DNA from 2 places in the Gordonia sp. UCD-TK1 genome. Region 2 is predicted to be linked to the other one. Evidence: riboswitches for the same ligand, from Rfam matches in the RefSeq annotation. Region 2 holds a riboswitch; the other holds the start of a gene.
What was found. A riboswitch is a leader RNA that binds a small molecule or an ion and turns the genes downstream of it on or off. The one in region 2 is predicted to bind cobalamin.
Positions count from the first base shown of each region.

Region 1: another riboswitch for cobalamin. It lies ahead of A9310_RS11570 (CbtB-domain containing protein); the one in region 2 lies ahead of A9310_RS02705 (iron ABC transporter permease).

Region 1 is NZ_LZMP01000017.1:52,942-63,980, reverse strand. Features, by position in the region: gene A9310_RS11585 (acyl-CoA dehydrogenase family protein) at 1-746, opposite strand, end outside; gene A9310_RS11580 (histidine phosphatase family protein) at 860-1,357, opposite strand; gene A9310_RS11575 (CbtA family protein) at 1,375-2,205, opposite strand; gene A9310_RS11570 (CbtB-domain containing protein) at 2,212-2,448, opposite strand; cobalamin riboswitch at 2,484-2,644, opposite strand; gene A9310_RS11565 (ATP-dependent helicase) at 2,662-7,272, shown strand; gene A9310_RS11560 (DNA-formamidopyrimidine glycosylase family protein) at 7,281-8,072, shown strand; gene A9310_RS11555 (pyridoxamine 5'-phosphate oxidase family protein) at 8,088-8,510, opposite strand; gene glpD (glycerol-3-phosphate dehydrogenase) at 8,602-10,344, opposite strand; gene glpK (glycerol kinase GlpK) at 10,421-11,039, shown strand, end outside.
Region 2 is NZ_LZMP01000002.1:257,968-269,006, forward strand. Features, by position in the region: gene rpmG (50S ribosomal protein L33) at 1-157, shown strand, start outside; gene A9310_RS02660 (fused (3R)-hydroxyacyl-ACP dehydratase subunits HadA/HadB) at 252-1,349, shown strand; tRNA gene A9310_RS02665 (tRNA-Trp) at 1,596-1,668, shown strand; gene secE (preprotein translocase subunit SecE) at 1,708-2,181, shown strand; gene nusG (transcription termination/antitermination protein NusG) at 2,252-3,145, shown strand; gene rplK (50S ribosomal protein L11) at 3,221-3,652, shown strand; gene rplA (50S ribosomal protein L1) at 3,773-4,489, shown strand; gene A9310_RS02690 (HNH endonuclease signature motif containing protein) at 4,560-6,188, opposite strand; gene A9310_RS02695 (ABC transporter substrate-binding protein) at 6,394-7,473, opposite strand; gene A9310_RS02700 (ABC transporter ATP-binding protein) at 7,485-8,291, opposite strand; gene A9310_RS02705 (iron ABC transporter permease) at 8,315-9,394, opposite strand; cobalamin riboswitch at 9,441-9,619, opposite strand; gene A9310_RS02710 (L-lactate dehydrogenase) at 9,737-10,690, shown strand; gene A9310_RS02715 (alpha/beta fold hydrolase) at 10,693-11,039, opposite strand, start outside.

The DNA of each region.
Region 1 (11,039 bases), on a different contig from region 2:
GTCTCGCCGAGCAGGCGGTCCTTGCCGACGCGCACGTTGTCGAAGAACAGCTCGCCCGTCGGCGAACTCATCATGCCCATCTTCTTGAACGGCTTGCCCTGGGTCAGTCCCGGCATCCCCTTGTCGAGGACGAACGACAGGACCTTGCGGTCCCGCATCGGGGTGCCGCTGCCGTCGTCGAGCTTGGCGAACACGACGATGGTGTCGGCGTACGGACCGTTGGTGATGAAGGTCTTCTGTCCGTTGAGGATGTAGTCGTCACCATCCCGACGGACCGTCGTCTTCATACCGCCCAGCGCGTCCGATCCGGAGTCGGGTTCGGTGATCGCCCAGGCGCCGACCTTCTCCATCGTGACCAGTTCGGGCAGCCACCGCTTCTTCTGGGCGAGCGTGCCCTTGCCGCGGATGGTCGAGGCGGTCAGGCCCATGCTCACGCCCAGGGATGCGACGAGACCGAGACAGACCCCCGCCAGTTCGATGTTGACCATCATGAACATCGAGCCGCCCATACCGCCGCCGTCGCCCGAGGGCTTCTTCTTCTCCCCGTTGGCCTCGGCCTCGAGTTCCTTCTCGAGAGCGTCCTTGGCCATCGCGTCGACACCGAAGCTCGACAGCAGTTTGCGGGTGATGTCGTAGGGCGGCAGCGTGCCGGATTCGAGTTCGTCGAGATGTGGCCGGATCTCCTTGTCGATGAACGCCCGCAGGGCGTCCCGAACCATCAGATCTTCTTCGGACCACTCGAACATCGTCACACTCCCAGACCGGTGTCCGCGCAGGGGCGAACACGTTTCAGTTTCGTCGTCCCCAACTGTGTCAGGAGTCACTGCCGATGTCTAGGTACGTCGTCGCAGATCTGTTCCTACCGAGCATCGGTGCAGGTGTAGAGGGTGGCCGGGCGCACCTCCCGCGCGAAGAACCCGTCCGCATCGACGCACAGCAGGGCCTGCGCCACCGGCATCGCGACCACCACGTAGCCATCGCCGTGCTCGGCCTGCCCGGCACGCCAGGCATGGACTCGGTCGACGAACTGCGCGACACTCTCACCCCCGTGCGGGCGGGCCTCGGGGTCGGTGAACCACCCGCCGAGGTCGACGGGGTCGATCTCCTCCGGGGACAGGCCCGACCACGCACCGACATCGAGCGTCCGCAGCGCGTCGTCGACGATGAGTCCGCCTGTCGCGCCGAGTATCTCGGCGGTGGCGCGGGTCGCCGTCTCCGGTCCGCAGGTGTCGATCGGGCACGTGAGCGACGCGCTCAGCACGAGCACGTCCCGCCGACCCCGCTGATCGAGAACCGGGTCACCGCCGAACCGCACCGACCGGTTGGGGCCGGTGCGCCCGGCGGTGATGATCTGCATGCCGAGCAGTGATCGCCTCAGTTCGGCGCGGAGACCGCGCGAGCGCGGTCAGTCGCCCGCGACCGGGCCATCGCCCCCACGATCAGTGCGAACGAGACGGTGAGAACCGTCCACAGAATGACCTGGTTGGCGATCGCATACACCCGGAAATCCCCGATCACGTCACCGGGGAAGCCCGGGAACACGACCTGTCCGGCGCCGTCGCGGACCGGGCCGGGGACCTCGCTGAACGACGGCAGGAAGGCGAGCACGATCGCGATGCCGGCCAGATACGCGACCGTGGCGGCGACCGCCGAGACCAACCCACCGATGCGCGGGCGCAACCACGACGCCAGGACCACCGCCGCGATGGCGAGGATCACCGACGACACGGTGATGGTGAGGAAGGCACCGGTTCGTTCACCGATGGTGTCGTCGTCGCCGACGGCAGGTGGATTCGCCGGGTAGGCGAAGAACGGGACAGCGAAGACGGCGACGAAACCGATGCCGCCGAGCACGCCCGCGACCGCACGGGGATCCGTGGCCGGGTGACGGCTGCCGACGTGGCTCCACAAGACCGTGAACGCCACCGCGAAGAACGCACCCATGCAGACCGCGAACACGACGTTGCCGATCCCCGCGCCGAGGTTCTCCTGCATCGCGCGGGTGAACAACTCTCCGCCCTCACCATGGGTGTGACCACCCGGTTCGGCGGCATGGGCCAGGGCCTCCTCGGCCGCCGAGCGGGCGCTCTCGTAGTCGATGGCCTTGCCCACGACGGGTTCGAGGTAGAACCGTGCGAACACGAACGAGACGATGCCGGCGATCAGACCTGCTAGCAGGCCGGCGCCGATGAACTTCTTCTCCATGTCGACTCAGTGGCAGGGGAAGCCGAGGAAATGGCGGGCGTCGTGCACGAACTCGTGCACATGGGTGTCGGAACCGAAGACCGACACGACTCCCTGGTCGTAACCGAGGAAGTAGTACGCCAGCCCGGCGAGCAGCACGGTCAGGCTGAGCCAGAGCGCCGCGCTCGCGACGGAGATGTTCGGTACGGGCAGGGCACGGGCCGGGGCGACCGGTGATGCTGACTGGGTACGGGGAGCTGTCATGGTGGGTCCTTTCGCCGATCTCGCGTCGGAGAGTTCACGGGTGGTGCACGCCGGCACGGCATCCTGACTCACGCATGCCCCGTCACGTCGACCGTGTCGATCTGGGCTGCGTTCACAGTGGCGCGACCGTTCCGGACTCTCACCGGATTCCCCGTACAGGCGTGAGGAGACTGTATACCGCGTTCTGTCGTACGCGTGCGACATAGTGGAGAGATGCCCCGCCCCTCGGTGCTCGACCGCTTCACCGCCCCCACCCGGCGGTGGTTCTCGGGTGCGTTCACCGCGCCCACCGCTGCGCAGAAGGGCGCCTGGACCTCCATCGCCGACGGCGCGAACACCTTGGTCATCGCACCGACCGGGTCCGGGAAGACCCTGGCCGCGTTCCTCTGGGCTCTCGATCGGCTCGCCGCCGACGCCGGCAATCGTCCCGCGGGCACCAAGGTCGTCTACATCTCGCCGTTGAAGGCGCTGGCCGTCGACGTCGAGCGCAACCTGCGCGCACCGCTGACCGGCATCACCCGGGCGGCCCAGGAGCTGAACCTTCCGGAGCCCAACATCACCGTGGGCGTGCGGTCGGGCGACACCTCCGCCGCCGATCGGCGTGCGCTGGTCAAAACCCCACCCGACATCCTCATCACCACCCCCGAGTCGCTGTACCTGATGCTCACCTCGGCCGCGCGGGAGAGTCTCACCGGCGTGGAGGCGATCATCGTCGACGAGGTCCACGCGGTCGCCGCGACCAAACGAGGTACCCATCTCGCGCTGACCCTCGAGCGCCTCGACGAACTGCTGGACAAACCCGCCCAGCGGATCGGCCTCTCGGCGACGGTCCGCCCGCCCGAGGTGGTCGCGGGGTTCCTGTCCGGCGCCGCGCCGTGCCAGGTGGTCAAACCCAAGGCCGACAAGACATTCGACCTGCGCGTCGACGTCCCCGTCGAGGACATGGCCAACATCCCGCCGCCGGTGTCCGATGCCGACCCCGCGGCGCTGGACGACGCGTTCTCGCCGACTGCCGGCTCGTTGTGGCCGTACGTCGAGGCCTCGATCGTCGACCAGATCGAGGCGAACCGCGCCACGATCGTCTTCGCCAACTCCCGACGCCTCGCCGAGAAGCTCACCGCTCGGCTCAACGAGATCCACGCCGAGCGCCACGGCGAGCCTGCCGAACCGACCGGCAATCCGTCGGTCGCGGGCGGCGCCCCGGCGTTCGTGATGGGCAGCGGCGCGAGCTCCGGCGCCGAGCCGGTTCTCGCCCGCGCCCATCACGGCTCGGTCAGCAAGGAGCAGCGCGCCCAGATCGAGGACGACCTGAAGGCAGGCCGCCTCTCGTGTGTGGTGGCCACCAGCTCACTCGAACTCGGCATCGACATGGGTGCGGTCGATCTCGTCATCCAGGTGGAGTCCCCGCCGTCGGTGGCGAGTGGACTGCAGCGGATCGGCCGCGCCGGGCACCAGGTCGGCGAGATCAGCCAGGGCATCCTCTACCCCAAGCACCGCACCGATCTGCTGCACTGCACGGTGACGGTGGGCCGGATGCTCGACGGCGCGATCGAGGAGATCAAGGTCCCGCAGAATCCGCTCGACATCCTCGCCCAGCAGACCATCGCGGCGGCCGCGGTCGACGACCTCGAGGTCGATCACTGGTACGAGGTCGTCCGGCGCGCGGCGCCCTACCGTGAACTGGGCCGGGGCGTCTTCGACGCGACCCTCGACCTGATCGCGGGCCGCTTCCCGTCCGACGAGTTCGCCGAACTGCGCCCCCGGGTGAACTGGGACCGCGACGCCGGGGTCATCACCGGCCGGCGCGGCGCCCAGCGGCTCGCCGTCACCTCGGGCGGGTCCATACCCGACCGCGGACTCTTCGGCGTGTTCATGGTCGGCGAGAAGGCCACTCGCGTAGGCGAACTCGACGAGGAGATGGTCTACGAGTCCCGGGTCGGCGACGTGTTCGCGCTGGGCGCCACCAGTTGGCGGATCGAGGACATCACCCACGACCGCGTACTCGTCTCCCCCGCGTTCGGTCAACCGGGCCGGTTGCCGTTCTGGATCGGTGACGCGATCGGACGCCCCGCCGAACTGGGCGCCGCGATCGGCGCCTTCACCCAGTCGATCGCCGATCCCGGGAAGCTCGACGACCAGGCAGACCGACTCGGGCTCACCGACAACGCCCGCAGCAACCTCGCGACACTCATCGCCGAGCAGCGCGAGGCGACCGGACACCTGCCCACCGACCGCACGCTGGTCGTCGAGAGGTTCCGCGACGAGCTCGGCGACTGGCGGGTGATCCTCCACTCCCCCTACGGCTTACGTGTACACGCCCCCTGGGCCAGTGCCATCTCGCAGCGCCTGCTGGAGACCCTCGGCATCGAGGGCGCCACCACCGCCTCCGACGACGGCATCATCCTGCGGATGCCCGACACCGACGACGCCCCTCCCGGAGCCGATGTGTTCCTCCTCGACCCCGACGAGGTCGAGCAACTCGTGACCGACGGTCTGGCCGACTCGTCGATGTTCGCGTCCCGTTTCCGCGAATGCGCCGCGCGCGCCCTGCTCCTGCCGCGACGGGATCCGGGCCGGCGCGCCCCGCTGTGGCAACAGCGCCAGCGCAGCGCCCAACTGCTCTCTGTCGCATCCAAATTCCCCGACTTCCCGATCGTGCTCGAAGCCGTCCGCGAATGCCTGCAGGACGTCTACGACCTCCCCGCCCTGCTCGATCTGCTGACCCGCATCCGCACGCGCCGGATCCGGGTGGTGGAGACCGAGACCCAGAGCCCGTCTCCCTTCGCCGCGTCGCTGCTGTTCGGGTACGTGGGTGCGTTCATGTACGCCGACGACGCGCCGCTCGCCGAGCGCCGCGCGGCCGCCCTCTCCCTCGACACCAGCCTGCTGGCCCAGTTGCTCGGGCGCGTCGACCTGCGCGAGCTCCTCGATCCGGCGGTCATCGCCGACGTGATCGCCCGGCTCCAACGCCTGTCCCCCGAGCGTCAGGCGCGCGACGCCGAGGACATCGTCGACCTGCTGCGATGGCTGGGCCCGCTCACCACCGAGGAGGTCGCGGCCCGGTATCGCGGCGACGAGCCGGCCGCCGATCTGCTCACCGAGTTGCACCGGGTCGGGCAGATCATCTCGGTCAACCACAACGCACGTGCGCTGTGGGCGGCCATCGACGACACCGCCCGCCTCCGTGACGCTCTCGGGGTGCCCGCACCTCTCGGCATCCCGGCGGCCTATCTCGAGGAGGTGCCCGACCCCGTCGGAGACCTCATCGGCCGGTACGCCCGCACCCATGGCCCGTTCACCGTGCCCGAGGCCTCCGCGGCTCTGGGTATCGCGACCGGGGTCGTGCGCGACACCCTCAACCGTCTCGCATCGGAGCGACGCGTCGTCGAGGGTGACTTCCTGCCCGATGCCGGTACCGGCCCCCGGGACGGGCAATGGTGTCACGCCGACGTGCTGGGTCAGATCCGACGCGGTTCCCTGGCGGCGAGCCGCGCCGAGGTGGCTCCCGTCGGTACCGACGTCCTCACCCGGTTCCTCCTCGACTGGCAGCACGCGTCGTCGGGCACCCAGCTCCGGGGTGTCGACGGGGTGGCGACGGTCATCGACCAGCTGGCCGGGTTCCCGCTGCCGGCGTCCGCGTGGGAGTCCCTCGTACTGCCGGCCCGGGTGTCCGATTACGCAGCGCCGATGCTCGACGAACTGCTCAGCGCCGGTGAGGTCATCTGGTCCGGACACGGTCGCATCGGGAACTCCGACGGCTGGGTGGCGCTGCATCCCGCGGACGTCGCCGTCCTGACGCTGCCCGACGCCGACGAGATCGACACCACCCCGGTCCACGACGGGGTCACGGCCGCACTCGAACCCGGTGGTGCCCTGCGGTTCCCTCAGATCGCCGCCGACATCAGCACCGGCACCACCACGCCGGCCGCCGACATCGAGACCGCCCTGTGGGACCTCGTGTGGGCGGGGCGGGTCAGCAACGACAGCTTCGCGCCCGTCCGGGCCCTGCTGCAACCGCGGCGCAGCCCGTCCGCACCGCGCTCGGCGCCCGCGCATCGGGCACGCGGACGCGCACCCCGGCTCCGGGCCGGCCGCCTGTCGGCCCGGTACCTCACCGAACACTCCGTCGCCCCCCCGGTGTCGCCGACGGCGAGTGGCCGCTGGTTCGCCCTCGACCACCCGTCCACCGAGCCGACCATCGCCACGCAGGGCCTCTGCGATCAGTTGCTGACCCGATACGGCGTGATCACGCGCGGCAGCGTCGTCTCGGAGGAGGTGACCGGCGGCTTCGCGCGGGTCTACAAGGCGCTCACCGTCTTCGAGGACAACGGACATGTTCGTCGCGGCTACTACGTCGACGGCCTCGGCGGGGCGCAGTTCGCCTCGCCGGCCACGGTCGACGAATTGCGCCGGCATGCGCTGCCCGATCGCAAAGCGCCCCGCGAGGCAACCGTGCTGGCCGCGACGGACCCGGCCAATCCCTACGGGGCGGCGCTCGAGTGGCCGGCGTCTCGCGACACCGAGGCCGGTCACCGCCCGGGCCGCAAACCGGGGGCGCTCGTGGTGATCGTCGACGGTGACGTGGTGTGTTTCGTCGAACGCGGCGGCAAGACGCTGCTGACGTTCAGCGACTCGATCCCGCGGCTGGAGTCGGCCGCGGGCGCGCTGGTCGCACTGGTCCGGCGTGGCCGGATCGCACGTCTGACGATCGACCACATCGACTCGGAACCCGTGCGCGCCACCGACTTCGGCAAGGTGCTCGTCGAAGCGGGATTCTCGACGACCCCGCGTGGCATCCGCCTGCGTTTCGGTGATCATGCCTGAGGCGGACCATGCCTGAGGGCGACACCGTCTTCGCCGCCGCCGCACGACTGCGGGCGGGGCTCGCGGGACGGGTGCTGGAGTCGTCGGACTTCCGCATCCCGTCGCTGGCCACCGCGGACCTCTCCGGACGCGAGGTCCTCGCGGTGCGATCGGTGGGCAAGCACCTGCTGATCGACGTCGCCGAGAGCGGTCCGGGTGTCGGCGACACCCTGAGCATCCACTCGCATCTGAAGATGGAGGGCGCCTGGCACGTGCACCCGCGGGGGCAACGGTGGCGCCGCCCGGCCTACCAGGCCCGCGTCGTCTTGCGCACCGCCGACCATGAGGCGGTCGGTTTCGACCTCGGCGTACTGGAACTGCTCGCCGACCCCGACGCCGCGCTCGCCTACCTCGGCCCCGACCTGCTCGCCGACGACTTCGATCGGGAGGAGGCGATCCGACGCCTCGGTTCCGACCCGGACGCGACGATCGGTGCGGCCTTGCTCGACCAGCGGCTGATCGCGGGAATCGGCAACGTCTTCCGCAGCGAGATCTGTTTCCTGCGGCGAGTCCTGCCGACCCGGCCGGTCGGCGAGGTCGACCTCGGGCCGGTCGTGGACCTCAGCCGACGCCTGCTGTGGGCGAACCGGATGCGGTCGGCCCGTACCACCACGGGCAACACGTCGCCGAATGCGCGGATGTGGGTCTATGGACGCCACGGGCGGCTGTGCCGGCGCTGCGCCACCCCGGTGAAGCGGGGCGAACTCGAATCCCCGGGCGGCGAACGATCCGTCTATTGGTGTCCCCGGTGCCAGGTGTGATCCGGCCGAGGCCCCTCACACGGGGTAGCGCTCGGGCTCGGGCCCGAACTCGAAGCGGCGGGCGGTGATCGAGTCGACCGTGATCTCCACGTAGTTGTATTTCATCGTCGCGATCCACGGGCGCAGCGGCAGCTGGTCGGCCGCCTCGATCTCCCGGAGCGACACCAGTATGCGTGCCGTCCCCTTGGCGACCACACTCCACCCGTCGGCGTCGGTGTGTCCGTCGGCCTCGAACGCCACTCGCGAATTCACCGCCAGCTCCGACAGTTTCGTGCCCTCGCCGGACCGCAGCATGATGCGGCCGTCGGTCGCATGGAAGTTCACCGGAAAGATGTCGGGCTGGCCGTCGACGCTCAGTGCGATCCGACCGAGCTCGGCTACTCCCAACAGATCCCAGGCCTGGTCGGGGGTGAGCACCCGAACCGATTCGTCGACCATGATCTCGTCTCCTTCTTCCCCCACCCCGATCGTGCCGCGGCATCAGGGGGCAGAGACAGAGGCCAACGTCCCGACTCGACCGGAGCCACCGTCATTTCGGAACGGGCACCGGCTCCAGGATCTCGGCCCGGGCCTCGGGGGCCGCGGCGCGCAGGGCGTCGGCGGAGTCGTCGTCGGGTTGCTGCTGCGAGGCCACCTCGGCCTCCACGCGCGCGACGTAGGTCGCCACCTCGAAGTCGCGTTGCTCGGTGGTCCAGCCGAGCAGGGGCGCCAGCAGGTCGGCGACCTCGTCGGCGCAGTCGACGCCACGATGGGAGTATTCGATGGCGATGCGGGTCCGCCGGGCGAGGACGTCCTCGAGGTGCAGCGCCGCCTCGTCGACCGCGGCGTACACCACCTCCACGCGCAGATACTGCGGCGCCGCGGCCAGCGGTTGCAGCAGGCTCTTGTCGCCGTCGGCGTAGTACAGCACGTCGTCGATCAGCGAGCCGTAGCGGTTCAGCAACCGGCGAATCCGGTACGGGTGCAACCCGAATCGGCGTCCGAGGTGCTCGCACTGGTTGATGAGCGCGAAGTAACCGTCCGCCCCGAGCAGCGGGACGCGTTCGGTGATCGACGGCGCCACCCGGGTGGGGATGAAGTCGTCGCACGCGTCGACGGCGTCGGCGGCCATCACACGGTAGGTGGTGTACTTGCCGCCGGCGATCGACACGAGTCCGGGCGCGACGGTCGCGACCGCGTGTTCCCGGGACAGCTTCGAGGTCTCGTCGTCCTCCCCGGCCAACAGCGGCCGGAGGCCGGCGTAGACGCCTTCGATGTCGTCGTGGTTGAGCTTGGTGACCAGGACCTCGTTGACGCGTTCGAGGATGTAGTCGATGTCGGCGCGGGTGGCGGCCGGATGCGCGAGGTCGAGGTTCCAGTCGGTGTCGGTGGTGCCGATGATCCAGTGCGTCTCCCACGGGATGACGAACAGCACCGAGTTGGCGGTGCGCAGGATGATCGCGGTCTCGCTGACGATCCGGTCGCGCGGCACCACGATGTGCACGCCCTTGGAGGCCCGGACCTTGAAGTGCCCGCGCTGCTTGGACAGTGCCTGCACCTCGTCGGTCCACACGCCCGCGGCGTTGATCACGCAGTGGGCACGGATCTCGGTCACATCGCCGTTCTCGGTGTCGCGCACCCGGACTCCGAGCACCCGGTCGGATTCGCGCAGAAATCCGGTGACCTGGGTCGAGGTCCGGATGACCGCACCGTAATTGGCCGCTGTGCGGGCGACCGTGAGGCTGTGCCGCGCGTCGTCGACGACGGTGTCGTAGTACCGGATCCCGCCGATGAGCGAGCTGCGCTTGAGTGCCGGGGCCACGCGCAGGGCGCCCGATCGGGTGACATGACGCTGTCCGGGAACGGACTTGGCGCCGCCCATCCGGTCGTAGAGGAAGATGCCGGCTCCGACATACGGCCGCTCCCACACCCGTTGCGTGAGCGGATACAGGAACGGCAACGGCTTGACCAGATGTGGCGCGAGGAACCGGAGCGACAACTCGCGTTCGCGTAGAGCCTCACGCACGAGGCCGAATTCGAGCTGCTCGAGATAGCGGAGGCCGCCGTGGAACATCTTCGACGACCGGCTCGATGTGCCCGAGGCGATGTCGCGTGCCTCGACCAGCGCGACGCGCAGACCGCGTGTCGCGGCGTCGAGTGCGGCACCGACACCCACCACGCCGCCACCGATGACCACCACGTCGAACTGTTCCTCCCCGAACCTCCGCCACGCCTCGGCGCGGTAGAGGGGCCCCATGTCGGCGGGCCGGTCCGCGTTGAACTCGGTGTTCATGGTTGCTGAGCCTAATTGATCTCTGTGGCCTCGACAGCGTGCGACACTGTCCGGCGTGGGTAGGTCAGGCAAATACGTGGCGGCAATCGACCAGGGCACCACCTCGACCCGGGCGATGATCTTCGATCACGAGGGTCGCGTCGTCGGCGCCGAACAGCTCGAACACGAACAGATCTTCCCGCGCGCGGGCTGGGTGGAACACGACGCCGCCGAGATCTGGCGTAACACCCGCCGCGTCGGCGCCGCTGCCCTCGCGTCGGCCGAACTGACCGCGAAGGACATCGTCGCCTGCGGCCTCACCAATCAGCGCGAGACCACCGTGATCTGGGAGCGCGACACCGGCAAGCCGGTGCACAACGCCATCGTGTGGCAGGACACGCGAACCGATGATCTGTGCACCGAGCTGGCCGGAGATGTCGGCATGGACCGGTTCTGCGATCGCACCGGCCTGCCGTTGTCGACCTACTTCGCCGGCCCCAAGGCCCGCTGGCTCCTCGACTCCGTCGACGGCCTCCGCGAACGCGCCGAGAACGGAGAATTGTGTTTCGGCACCATGGATTCCTGGATGGCCTGGAACATGACCGGCGGGGTGGACGGCGGCCGGCACGTCACGGATGTCACCAACGCATCGCGCACCATGTTGATGGACCTGCGGACCCAGACCTGGGACGCCGACATCTGCGCCGAGATGGGCA
Region 2 (11,039 bases):
AACAGATGTTCGCCCCAAGATCACCTTGGCCTGCGAGGTGTGCAAGCACCGTAACTACATCACGAAGAAGAACCGCCGCAACGATCCCGATCGCCTCGAGATCAAGAAGTTCTGCCCGAACTGCGGCAAGCATCAGGGGCACAAGGAATCGCGCTGACGCTGTCGTCGGCCGTTTCGAAGTACCACCAGCAGCGGGCTGCCTCTCGATGAGGCAGCCCGTCTTGCTGTGTCGGCCGAAGGAGTAGAGCTCAATGTCACAGGTAAGCGGAGCCGAGATCCAGGATCGTCCGGACGAGGCGTCGAACGGTGGCGCGAAGCCGACCCCCGACGAGATCGCCGCCCACACCCAGAGCCTTGTCGGCTTCCATTACACGGTCGACGACTATTACGAGATCGGCCGCGAGGAGATCCGTAAGCACGCGATGGCGGTGCAGGATGCGCACCCGACCCACTGGAGCGAGGAGGGCGCCCGGGCCTTCGGTCACGACCGCCTGATCGCCGCGCCGACCTATGTGTCGGTGCTCGGGATCATCGCCCAGCGCAAGCTCTTCGAAGACGTCGTCACCGGCTACGACATGTGGCAGATCATGCAGACCGACCAGCGGCTGGTCTACCACCAGCCGATGAAGGTCGGGGACCGCCTGATCTGCGACGTCTCGCTCGAGTCGTTCCGGCACGTGAGCAGTCCCGAGATGATCGACCTGATGGTCACCAAGAACGTCATCTGGAACCAGCACGACGAGCCGGTCATGACCACGTGGACCTCCCTGGCCGCGCGTCCCGGCATGGACGTCGACCCGGAACTCGAGGCGTCCCTCGACCACGTGATGATCAAGGTCGACGCCATCGGCGAATCCGGGCACACCGTCGAGCCGAAGGCGGGTCGCTACGACCTCCCCGACCCGACGCAGTCGCCGGGCGCCTTCGGTGCCGTCGACTTCGACACGCTCACGGTGGGTCAGGAACTCACGCCCAAGCGCTACCTGCTGACGCGCGGCAATCTCGCGAACTATGCGGGCGTGGCCGGCGACCCCAACCCGATCCACTTCTCCGACCACGTCGTGAACGCGGCCGGCATGGACGACGTCGTCGCGCACGGCATGCAGACGATGGGGCTCGGCGCGAGCTTCGTCTCCGAGTTCATCGGTGACCCGGCGGCTTTCTGCGAGTACAACGTGCGCTTCACCAGCCCGGTGTACGTCCCGGCCGACGACAGCGCGGCCGTCGACTTCACCGGCAAGGTGAAGTCGCTCGATCCCGCGACCCGCCGCGGGACCATCGCCATCACCGCCAAGCAGGGCGATCGCCGCATCTTCGGACGCGCGCAGGCCGTCATCCAGTTCAACTGATCGACCGGTCGCGAGCCGTTCGGGCGGCTCACGGGCGGGTGGCGTGTACGGTCGTCGGGGGAGCGGAGGCGAGCCCGTTTTGGGTCCACCGCCCCGGTGATCTACACTGAAGTGTCTGATTGATTCAGACTTGCGCGCTACCCATAGGGTGGCGCGTTGGTTTTGTCGGCGACGAAACGTCGACGGGCCGCGAGGCCGGATCGAGAAGGACGGCAACGCCGACCACTCCGGTGGCGGGCGTCGCAAAGGGGCGTAGCTCAATTGGCAGAGCAGCGGTCTCCAAAACCGCAGGTTGCAGGTTCAAGTCCTGTCGCCCCTGCCCTGGTGAAGGGCACACGCTGACGAGAGGACCGCGAAGTTGAGCAAGCGAGACCGGGCCGCCCGCGCCAAAGACGCCGCAGAGGGTTCTGCGGCCGATTCGGCCGCGGCTGAGCTCGACGGTCGCGACGAGGCCATCGACGCGGGTACGGACGACGACACGTCGACCGGAACCGCGAAGGAGCTGCGTCCGTCCGGTAAGCGCTCGGCTCGCGGACGTCGCTCGGCGGCGGGTGCAACCGACGGTGACGCCGACTCCGACACGGGGTCCGTCGCCGTCAAGGAACGCAAGACCAAGAAGAAGGCGTCTGCCGAGGAGAGCCGGAATCCGTTCGTACGGATCTGGGTCTTCCTGACGCAGGTCGTCGCCGAGCTGAAGAAGGTCATCTGGCCTACGCGGCGCGAGATGATCACCTACACGATCGTCGTGCTCGTGTTCGTCATCGTGATGACCGCGTTCATTGCCGGCCTCGACCTCGCCTTCGCCAAGGGCGTGCTCTGGTTGTTCGGCTGACCCACGCGGTGGGCTCGGCCGGCGACGAGGAATACGACCGCCAGATGAACCATAAGGAGCGTGGGCTGCAGTGAGCACCCCGGAGAACGAACTCGCCTCGACCGATTCCGTCGACGTGGCTGCTGCCGACGTCGACGCTGTCGACGCGGCCGTGACCGACGCGGTGGACACCGAGGGTGACGCGGTCGCCGACGACGCGGTCGTCGAGGGTGACGAGGCCCCCGCCGAGGACACCGTCTCCGAGGATGCCGACGAGGCCGCGGTTGACGAGGCCGCCGCCGACGAGGCCCCTGTCGACGAGGCCCCTGTCGAAGAGGCCGAGGTCGAAGCGGTTGAGGTCGATCCGGTCGAGGAACTGCGCAAGCAGCTCCGGCGCGCGCCCGGCGACTGGTACGTGATCCACAGCTACGCCGGTTACGAGAACAAGGTCAAGGCCAACCTCGAGACCCGCGTGCAGAACCTCGACGTCGGCGACTACATCTTCCAGGTCGAGGTGCCGACCGAAGAGGTCACCGAGATCAAGAACGGCCAGCCCAAGAAGGTCAACCGCAAGGTGCTGCCGGGCTACATCCTCGTCCGCATGGAGCTCAACGACGAGTCGTGGGGCGCCGTGCGCAACACGCCGGGTGTCACCGGCTTCGTCGGGATGACCAGCAAGCCGTCGCCGCTCTCGCTCAACGAGGTGCTGCAGTTCCTGATGCCGCGGACCGAGGCCAAGAAGCCCGCCGCGTCGCGCGGTGCCGCCGCCGAGGGCGTCGAGGCCGCAGCTGCCGCCGCGTCGAACGTCATCGAGGTCGACTTCGAGGTCGGCGAGTCGGTCACCGTCATGGACGGCCCGTTCGCCACGCTGCCCGCGTCGATCAGCGAGGTCAACGCCGAGCAGCGCAAGGTCAAGGTCCTCGTGTCGATCTTCGGTCGCGAGACGCCGGTCGAGCTCGGGTTCAACCAGGTCGAGAAGATCTAGGGCCGGACCACCAACCCAGAACTTTCACGTCTCCAGCGGGCGTGAATTCGCAAGGAAACAAGCAAGGAACAGAAGATGCCTCCCAAGAAGAAGAAGCTCGCCGGGATCATCAAGCTCCAGATCTCGGCAGGCCAGGCCAACCCGGCCCCGCCCGTGGGTCCGGCGCTCGGTCAGCACGGCGTGAACATCATGGAGTTCTGCAAGGCGTACAACGCGGCGACCGAGTCGCAGCGCGGCAACGTCATCCCGGTCGAGATCTTCGTGTACGAAGATCGCTCCTTCGACTTCAAGTTGAAGACCCCGCCGGCTGCGAAGCTCCTGCTGAAGGCCGCCGGCCTGCAGAAGGGCTCCGGCGAGCCCCACACCAACAAGGTCGGCAAGGTGAGCATGGACCAGGTCCGTGAGATCGCCAAGACCAAGGCCGAAGACCTGAACGCCAATGACATCGACCAGGCCGCGAAGATCATCGCCGGTACTGCTCGGTCCATGGGCATCACCGTCGAGTGAGCTTGCGATCTCGCGCTCTCGACACCGTCGAAGGCTGACAGACCTCATCATCACCGTGGGAGGGCCGGCTCGGCCCGCACCACACACCCCGCCGACTGACGGCGGAGAAGGAACAGAGCAATGAGCAAGAAGAGCAAGGCCTACGCGGCCGCGGCCGAGAAGGTCGACAAGACCAAGCTGTACAGCCCGCTGGAGGCTGTGGAGCTGGCCAAGGACACGTCGTCGAAGAACACCGACGCGACCGTCGAGGTCGCGATCCGGCTGGGCGTCGACCCCCGTAAGGCAGACCAGATGGTTCGAGGCACCGTCAATCTGCCGCACGGCACCGGTAAGACTGCCCGCGTGATCGTGTTCGCCGCCGGCGACAAGGCCGCCGAGGCCACCGCCGCCGGTGCCGACGAGGTCGGCGCCGAGGATCTGATCGAGCGCATCCAGGGCGGTTGGCTGGACTTCGACGCCGCGATCGCCACCCCGGATCAGATGGCCAAGGTCGGCCGTATCGCGCGTGTCCTCGGACCCCGCGGCCTGATGCCGAACCCGAAGACGGGCACCGTGACCACCGACGTCACCAAGGCCGTCAACGACATCAAGGGCGGCAAGATCAACTTCCGCGTCGACAAGGCTGCGAACCTGCACTTCGTCATCGGCAAGGCCTCGTTCGACCCGGCCAAGCTGGCCGAGAACTACGGCGCTGCCTACGACGAGATCATGCGCGCCAAGCCGTCGGCCGCCAAGGGCCGCTACATCAAGAAGGTCACCGTCTCCACGACGACGGGCCCGGGCATCCCGGTCGACCCGGCGGTCACCCGCAACTTCGCGGAGGCACCGCAGGCCTGATCTGATCAGGCGCACTGACACCCACGAGGGGCCCGGCATTCCGATGCCGGGCCCCTCGTGTTGTGTGCAATCACGCGTGGTCAGCGAGTATGCGTGCGAGTGCTGCTTCGACCGGGGTCAGCGGTGGGGTGGTGAGGTGCTCCGGCGGTGTTCGCGGATGGACGAGTTCGCGGTAGGCGAGTTCGAGGCGCCGGCCGCGGTCGCCGTAGCCGACGGCGTCGGGGCGCGACTGGTCGCCGGACCGGGTGGCAGGTCCGTGGATCTCGTTGCGCACGGTGTTCAGGTGTTGTGCGAACCGCCGGGGTATGTCGGGTCGGCGGTTGATGTGTTCGGGGTTGGGCGGTGCGCCGGGTTCGGCGTTCAACCGCCACAGGCAGCGGCCTTCGTCGGGGCCGGATCGGGCGATGCGGGTGGTGTATTGGCCGGGTTGGTCGCCGACCATGCGGTTGTGACGGGGACAGGCCGGGGCGAGGTCGTCGATGTCGGTGAGACCGCCCTTGGCCCAGTCTCGTTCGGCGTGATGAAGCTCGACGTGGGTGGCGGGTTGATCGCACCCGGGTGCCGAACACACTTCCCCGTCGGGACGGGCGAAGGAGACGAGGCGTTGTTCGCGGGTGGCCAGGCGTTTGCCCCGTCCGAAGTGCAGGGGGACGGTGGTGGCGTCTTTGAAGATCGCGAGCCAGGGTTGCATGTCGGCGGCCATCGTGATCAAGTCCCGGATGGGCAGCAGGGTGCCGGTGGCGGTGGTGGCGAGTCCGGCTTCGCGGATGAGGTCGTTGAGGTCGGCTTTGATGATCAGTTGCACGGGTAGCCCTCGGTGCGAGGTGCCGAGTGTTCCGTCGGCGAAGCCTGCGGCGAGTGCGGCATCGAGGGCGTCGTGATTGGTCTGGGCGAGGGTGCGTTGGTCGCGGTCGGCTGCGGCGGTCAGGGCGTCGGGGTCGGCGGCACCGGCCGGGCCTTGGGGCGAGGCGGGGTCGTCGGGGTTGTTGAGTCCGGGTTTGCCCCACACGGCGAACATCATGGTGAGCCGGGCGGCGAGTGCGGGGGTCAGGGTGCCGGAGATCTTGGCGGTGCCATCGGCGCGTTGCCGACCGATCCACAGGCCGCGGCGTCGTTTCTGGTCGGTGTCGTCGGCCAGTGTGCCGTCGGGATCGAGGTGGGCGAGCAGCCGCGAGCCGAGCTGGGTGATCTCGGCAGGCGTGTGGGCTTCGGCGATCTCGGCCATCTGCCGCTCAGCGGCGACCTGTACATCGTGGTCGATGGTGCCGGGGATGCGGTCGAGGACGTCGAGGGTGGCTTGTACGTGGGCGGTGCCGACTGTGCCTTGTGCGAAAGCTTCGGCGAGGCAGGGGTATTCGGGTGGGAGGACCTCGCCGCCGAGGCTGGTCCGGTGGGCGGTGGCGCCCATCTGCTTACGGCGGCGCAGCGGGTTCGAGACTCGTAGCCGGTGGGTCATGTACTGCATGAGGGTGCGGCAGCCGGCCTTGCGGGGTAGGTCGCGGGCCTCGACCTGATCGATCTGCCGGTCTCCGGCGACGGTCAGACGCGCGATCGCGCGCTCGGTCTCCGCGGCCACGTCGGCGAGTTCGGCATCGGTACACGGCGACAGGTCCACGGTCTGCAACTCACCGAGGATGCGGTGCAGGTCGGCCACCAACTCGAGGGCGCGCGGTCGCCGCGCCGCTTGTTCGTCAGACATGGTCACCCCCGAGAACCGTTGCCGCGAATGTACGTTCGAGTGTACACCGTTGCGAGCGCGTTGCAAGCCAAAACTGATGTTGTGCAACGCTATTCGGAGCCGGTAACTTGTCGGTGCCTCGTGGTAGGGGGTCCACCGACTACTCCGTGGGGCGGCGGCATGACGATCGCCGCGGCCCCACGTGTTCAACGGGGCGTCCCGCGACTCACTCCAGCCAGTTGTTGCCCCCGAGGTCCAGTTGCGCGACATCCAGGGACGGGGTGATACCGGATTCCGGTGCGAGGCCGTGGTTCTCGAGAACGCCGCGCATGATCTCGGCGGCGTCGATGTTGAGTGGGCTCGACACCCACATCGCGTACGGCAGGTTCACGAAGCGGTTCTCGCGCACGGCCTTCAGGTTCCGGCTCGCGGGATTCGATCGCAGGGCGGCGATCTTCTCGTCGACCGACTGGCCGGGATAGTCGACGAACACTATGACGTCGGGGTCCGCGGTGGTGAGGCGTTCCCAGCTCACGGCGGTCCAGGTGTCCTCGATGTCCTCGGTCGCGTTGCGCGCGCCCGCGGCGTCGATGATGCCCTGCGGGCCGCCGAAGGATCCGGAGGAAAAGATGGTGTCGGAGACGCTGTCGAAGACGAACACGGTCGGTTTCGCGGCGGGTTGTGGTGCGGCGCGCAGCTTCTCGAGGCGGTCGGCCACCTCGTCGGCCGCGGCGGCGCCCTGCTCGGGATTGCCGGTGAGGGTGCCGATGTTGCGCAGATCGGTGTCGAGCGCGACCCACGGGTACATGGTGCCGCGCTGCGCCTCGCCCTCGGTCTGCCGGCACGCCTCGGACAACTGGTACACGTCGATGCCGTGTCCGGCGAGGATCTCGGGTGTGATCCCGCGCGACTCGCTCATGCCGTAGTTGTATCCGGCATACAGCACTTGGGGTTTCGCCGCGACGATGTTCTCGAGGGTGGGACGTTCGGTCGCGACCTCGTTCAGCGTGTCGACCTGGGGTCCGTACTCCAGCCGCAGGACGTCCTTGTCCCGGGCGAGCGCGCTGACCGCCACCATGTTGTCACGGGCACCCGCGGCGAGTGCGATCGCGATCATGCCGCCGTCGTTGACGAACAACCGGTCGAGGGGTTGCGGGTAAGCGACGTCGGCTCCGCAATTCGATATGGCGACAGTGCTTTCCGACGCCACAGTGCTGTCGGCACCGCAGGCGGTGGCAGTTCCCAGCGTCAGAGCCGCCGCCACGATGGCGACGGTCGGGTGGACTCGGGACGTACGTATGGTCAAAGGATGTCCTCTCACGGGATGTCTTTCGTCAGAGTGCTGGGGGCGGGTGTGGTGGTGGGAGTGTTCAGGAGCAGATGGGGCAGGTCCGTCGATGGATGGTCGACGACGGTGCCGGACACCTCGAAGACGTCGGCCAGCAGAGCCGGCGTCAGCACCTCGACCGGTGGCCCGTGCACGATGACACCGCCGTCGGAAACCACTGCGACGGAGTCGAAGTGACGCAACACGAGGTCGAGGTCGTGCATCGCCGCGACCACGGTGGCGTCGAGCTCGTCGAGAACCTCCATCAGTCGTAGTCGCCAGGCGGCGTCCAGGTGATTGGTGGGTTCGTCGAGCACCAGGATCGGGGTCTGCTGAGCGAGCGCGCGGGCGAGGACGACGCGGTGCCGTTCGCCGCCGGACAGCTGGGTGCACGAGCGGGTGCCCCAGCCGTCGAGCCCGACCTGGATCAACGCGCGATCGACCACCGTCTTGTCGTCGGAACTCCCGGTGGACCAGGCCGACCGGTACGGGGTCCGGCCGAGGCCGACCGCCTCGGCGACCGTCAGCTCCGCGGAGGGCTGTTCCTCCTGGCCGACCACCGCCATCGACATGGCGCGGCGTCGGGAGGGGATGTGGTGGAGGTCGTCTCCGTTCACCTCGACGGTGCCGGCGACTGGTCGTTCGAGACCGCACAGCGTGCGCAGCAGGGTGGTCTTGCCGGAACCGTTGGGCCCGACGATGGCCAGTCGGGTGCCGGCGGGGACCGCGAGATCGACATCCCGCAGTACGACGCGGCCACCGCGACGGCACGCAAGCGCGTTCGCGCGCAACGACATCGACGATGCGCGGGCGGGGTCGGTCACGAGCCACCCCCGAACACGTATTGGCGTCGTCCCATGAGGAACAGGAAGATCGGCGCCCCGATCAGTCCGGTCACGATGCCCAGCGGCATCTCGCGCGGTGCGGCCGCCACCCGCGAGATGACGTCGACCCACACCAGGAAGAGCGCACCGCCGCAGACCGCCACCGGCAACATCGCGCGGTGGGTGGCGCCGACCAGGAGTCGCGCCGCGTGCGGGACGATGAGACCGACGAAGCCGATGCCGCCCGCCACCGCGACGAGCACGCCGACCAGGAGACCCTGGACACCGAACAGCGCGTTGCGCATCGCGCGTACCGGCACGCCCAGCGACGTCGCGGTGTCGGTGCCGGCCGCGTAGGCATCGAGCCAGGAGTGGATGGCGAGCATGGCCACGACGGTGACCAGCACGACCGCCCCGGCGATCTGCACTTTCGCCCAGGTGGCGCCCGCGACGCTGCCGAGCATCCAGAACATCACGTTGTCGGCGGCGTGCGGGTCGGCGGCGGTGAACACCAGCAGCGACGACAACGCCATGAACGCCGAGGACAACACCACCCCGGACAGGATGAGTCGCAGCGCGGTCAGCCCGCCCTGGGCGCGGGCCACCAGGTACACCGTGACGGTGGCGGCCAGCGCGCCGAGCAGCGCCCCGCCGGACAGCGCCCAGACGCCCAGTCCCGCGAGCACGCCGAGGGTCATCACCGCGGTGGCCCCGACCGCCGCGCCGGCGGACACACCCAGCAGGTACGGCTCGGCCAGTGGGTTGCGGACCAGGGCCTGCATGAGTGCGCCGGCCAGCGCCAGCCCGGCTCCGACCAGCGCGGCCAGCACGGACCGGGGCAACCGGAGATCCCAGATGATGACGGCGTGCGCGGAGTCGAGCTCAGCCCCGGTCATCCGGCCGACGACGGTGTGCCACACGTCGCCGACGGGGATGGTCTCCGCGCCGAAAGCGGTGGCCAGGGCGATGCTGAGGAGGGTGAGGACGAACAATACTGCGGCTAGCGGCGTCGACGGGAGTCGCCGGACCGACGGGGCGGTCGCGCTCTCGGTCGTGCCGTCGGTACGACGGGACACGGGTGGTACTGCCTATCGGTCTGGGTATCTGTGCGCGAGATACACAATGGACTCGAGCGAGAACGGCCGGTAATCGGACTCGGGATCGTGGCGCCGGCGCCTTCCCGGGTCGCCCCGGTGTCCGCGCCGAATCCGTCTCCCATACCGTTGCGCGCCAGTCCCGGATTCACACCGGGTTCCCTGACACCCACGTGTGCGGGTGTGACCGTTCTCGGCGCTCACGCTATCAACATCGACCGCCGACCGAACGCGCGGTCGGCCGGCGCAGCCCGGACAGCCGGCACGCGAGCACCTACGCTGGGTGCCGACGATCGATGAACCCGACGCGGAAACGGTGAACCGATGGACGTACGAGACACGAAACTGGCCATCATCGGGGCGGGTGCGGTGGGCACCGCGATCGCCTACTCATCCCTCATCCGAGGTGTCGCACGGACCATCGCCCTCCTCGACATCAACGCCGCCAAGGTGACCGCCGAGGTGCTCGACATGTCCCACGGCCTCGAGTTCGTGCCCCGCGCGGACATCATCGGATCCGACGACGTGTCGGTGTGCGCGGACGCTGACGTCGTCGTGTTCACCGCCGGCGCGAAGCAGAAGCCAGGGCAGTCGCGCCTCGAATTGGCCGAGGCCACAATCGGTCTCACACGAGCCATCCTCCCCGGGGTGCTGGCGGTGGCCCCGACCGCGATCTATGTGATGGTCACCAATCCCGTCGACATCGTCACCTACGCCGCCCAGGAGATCAGCGGGCTGTCACCGCACCAGGTCTTCGGGTCGGGCACGGTGCTGGACTCGTCCCGCCTGCGGTTCCTGATCGCGCAGCACTGCGGGGTCGCGGTGCAGAGCGTGCACTCCTACATCGTCGGCGAACACGGCGACAGCGAGATCCCGCTGTGGAGTTCGGCGTCGATCGGGGGCGTGCCGCTCACCTCGTGGACGCCGCTGCCCGGCCGTCCGGCGATGGACGCCGTTGCGCGCGAACGTATTCACCACGAAGTCGTACATGCCGCGTACACCATCATCGAGGGCAAGGGGGCGACGAACTACGCGATCGGTCTGGCCTCGACGCGCATCGTCGAGGCGATCCTGAACAACGAACACCGGGTGCTGCCGGTGTCGACGAGGGCGAACGGCATCGAGGGGCTCGACGGCGTGTGCCTCTCGCTGCCGACCGTCGTCGACCGCGGTGGTGCGCAAACCCGGCTCGATGTCCCGCTGTCGGACTCCGAGCGGGCGGGCCTCCTCGCCTCGGCGGAAACGCTGCGCGGGATGCAGGCGCGGTTCGGGTTCTGACGTCACACGGGGACGGTCCCGCGCAAGAACTCGAGCTGATCGGCGACCACCCGCTCGAAGTCGTCGCCGACGTAGATGTCGAAATGTCCTGCCGGATAACGAATTACCCGTGCTGCCGGGGCGCGGCGGGCGTGCCGGGCAGTCGGTCCGGCCGGCGCCACGGTGTCGTCGTCGCAGATGCACACGAGCGTGGGGCAGGTCAGCTTTCGCAATGCCCGACCAGGCGTGTGCAGCGGGATCGTCAGCCCGATCCGGGCGGCGACCTCGTTGGTGAACTCCAGGTCGTCGGGCACCAGCGGCAAGTATCCCGACACCGCGTCGGGTGCCGTCATCAGGGCGGCCGAGCCGG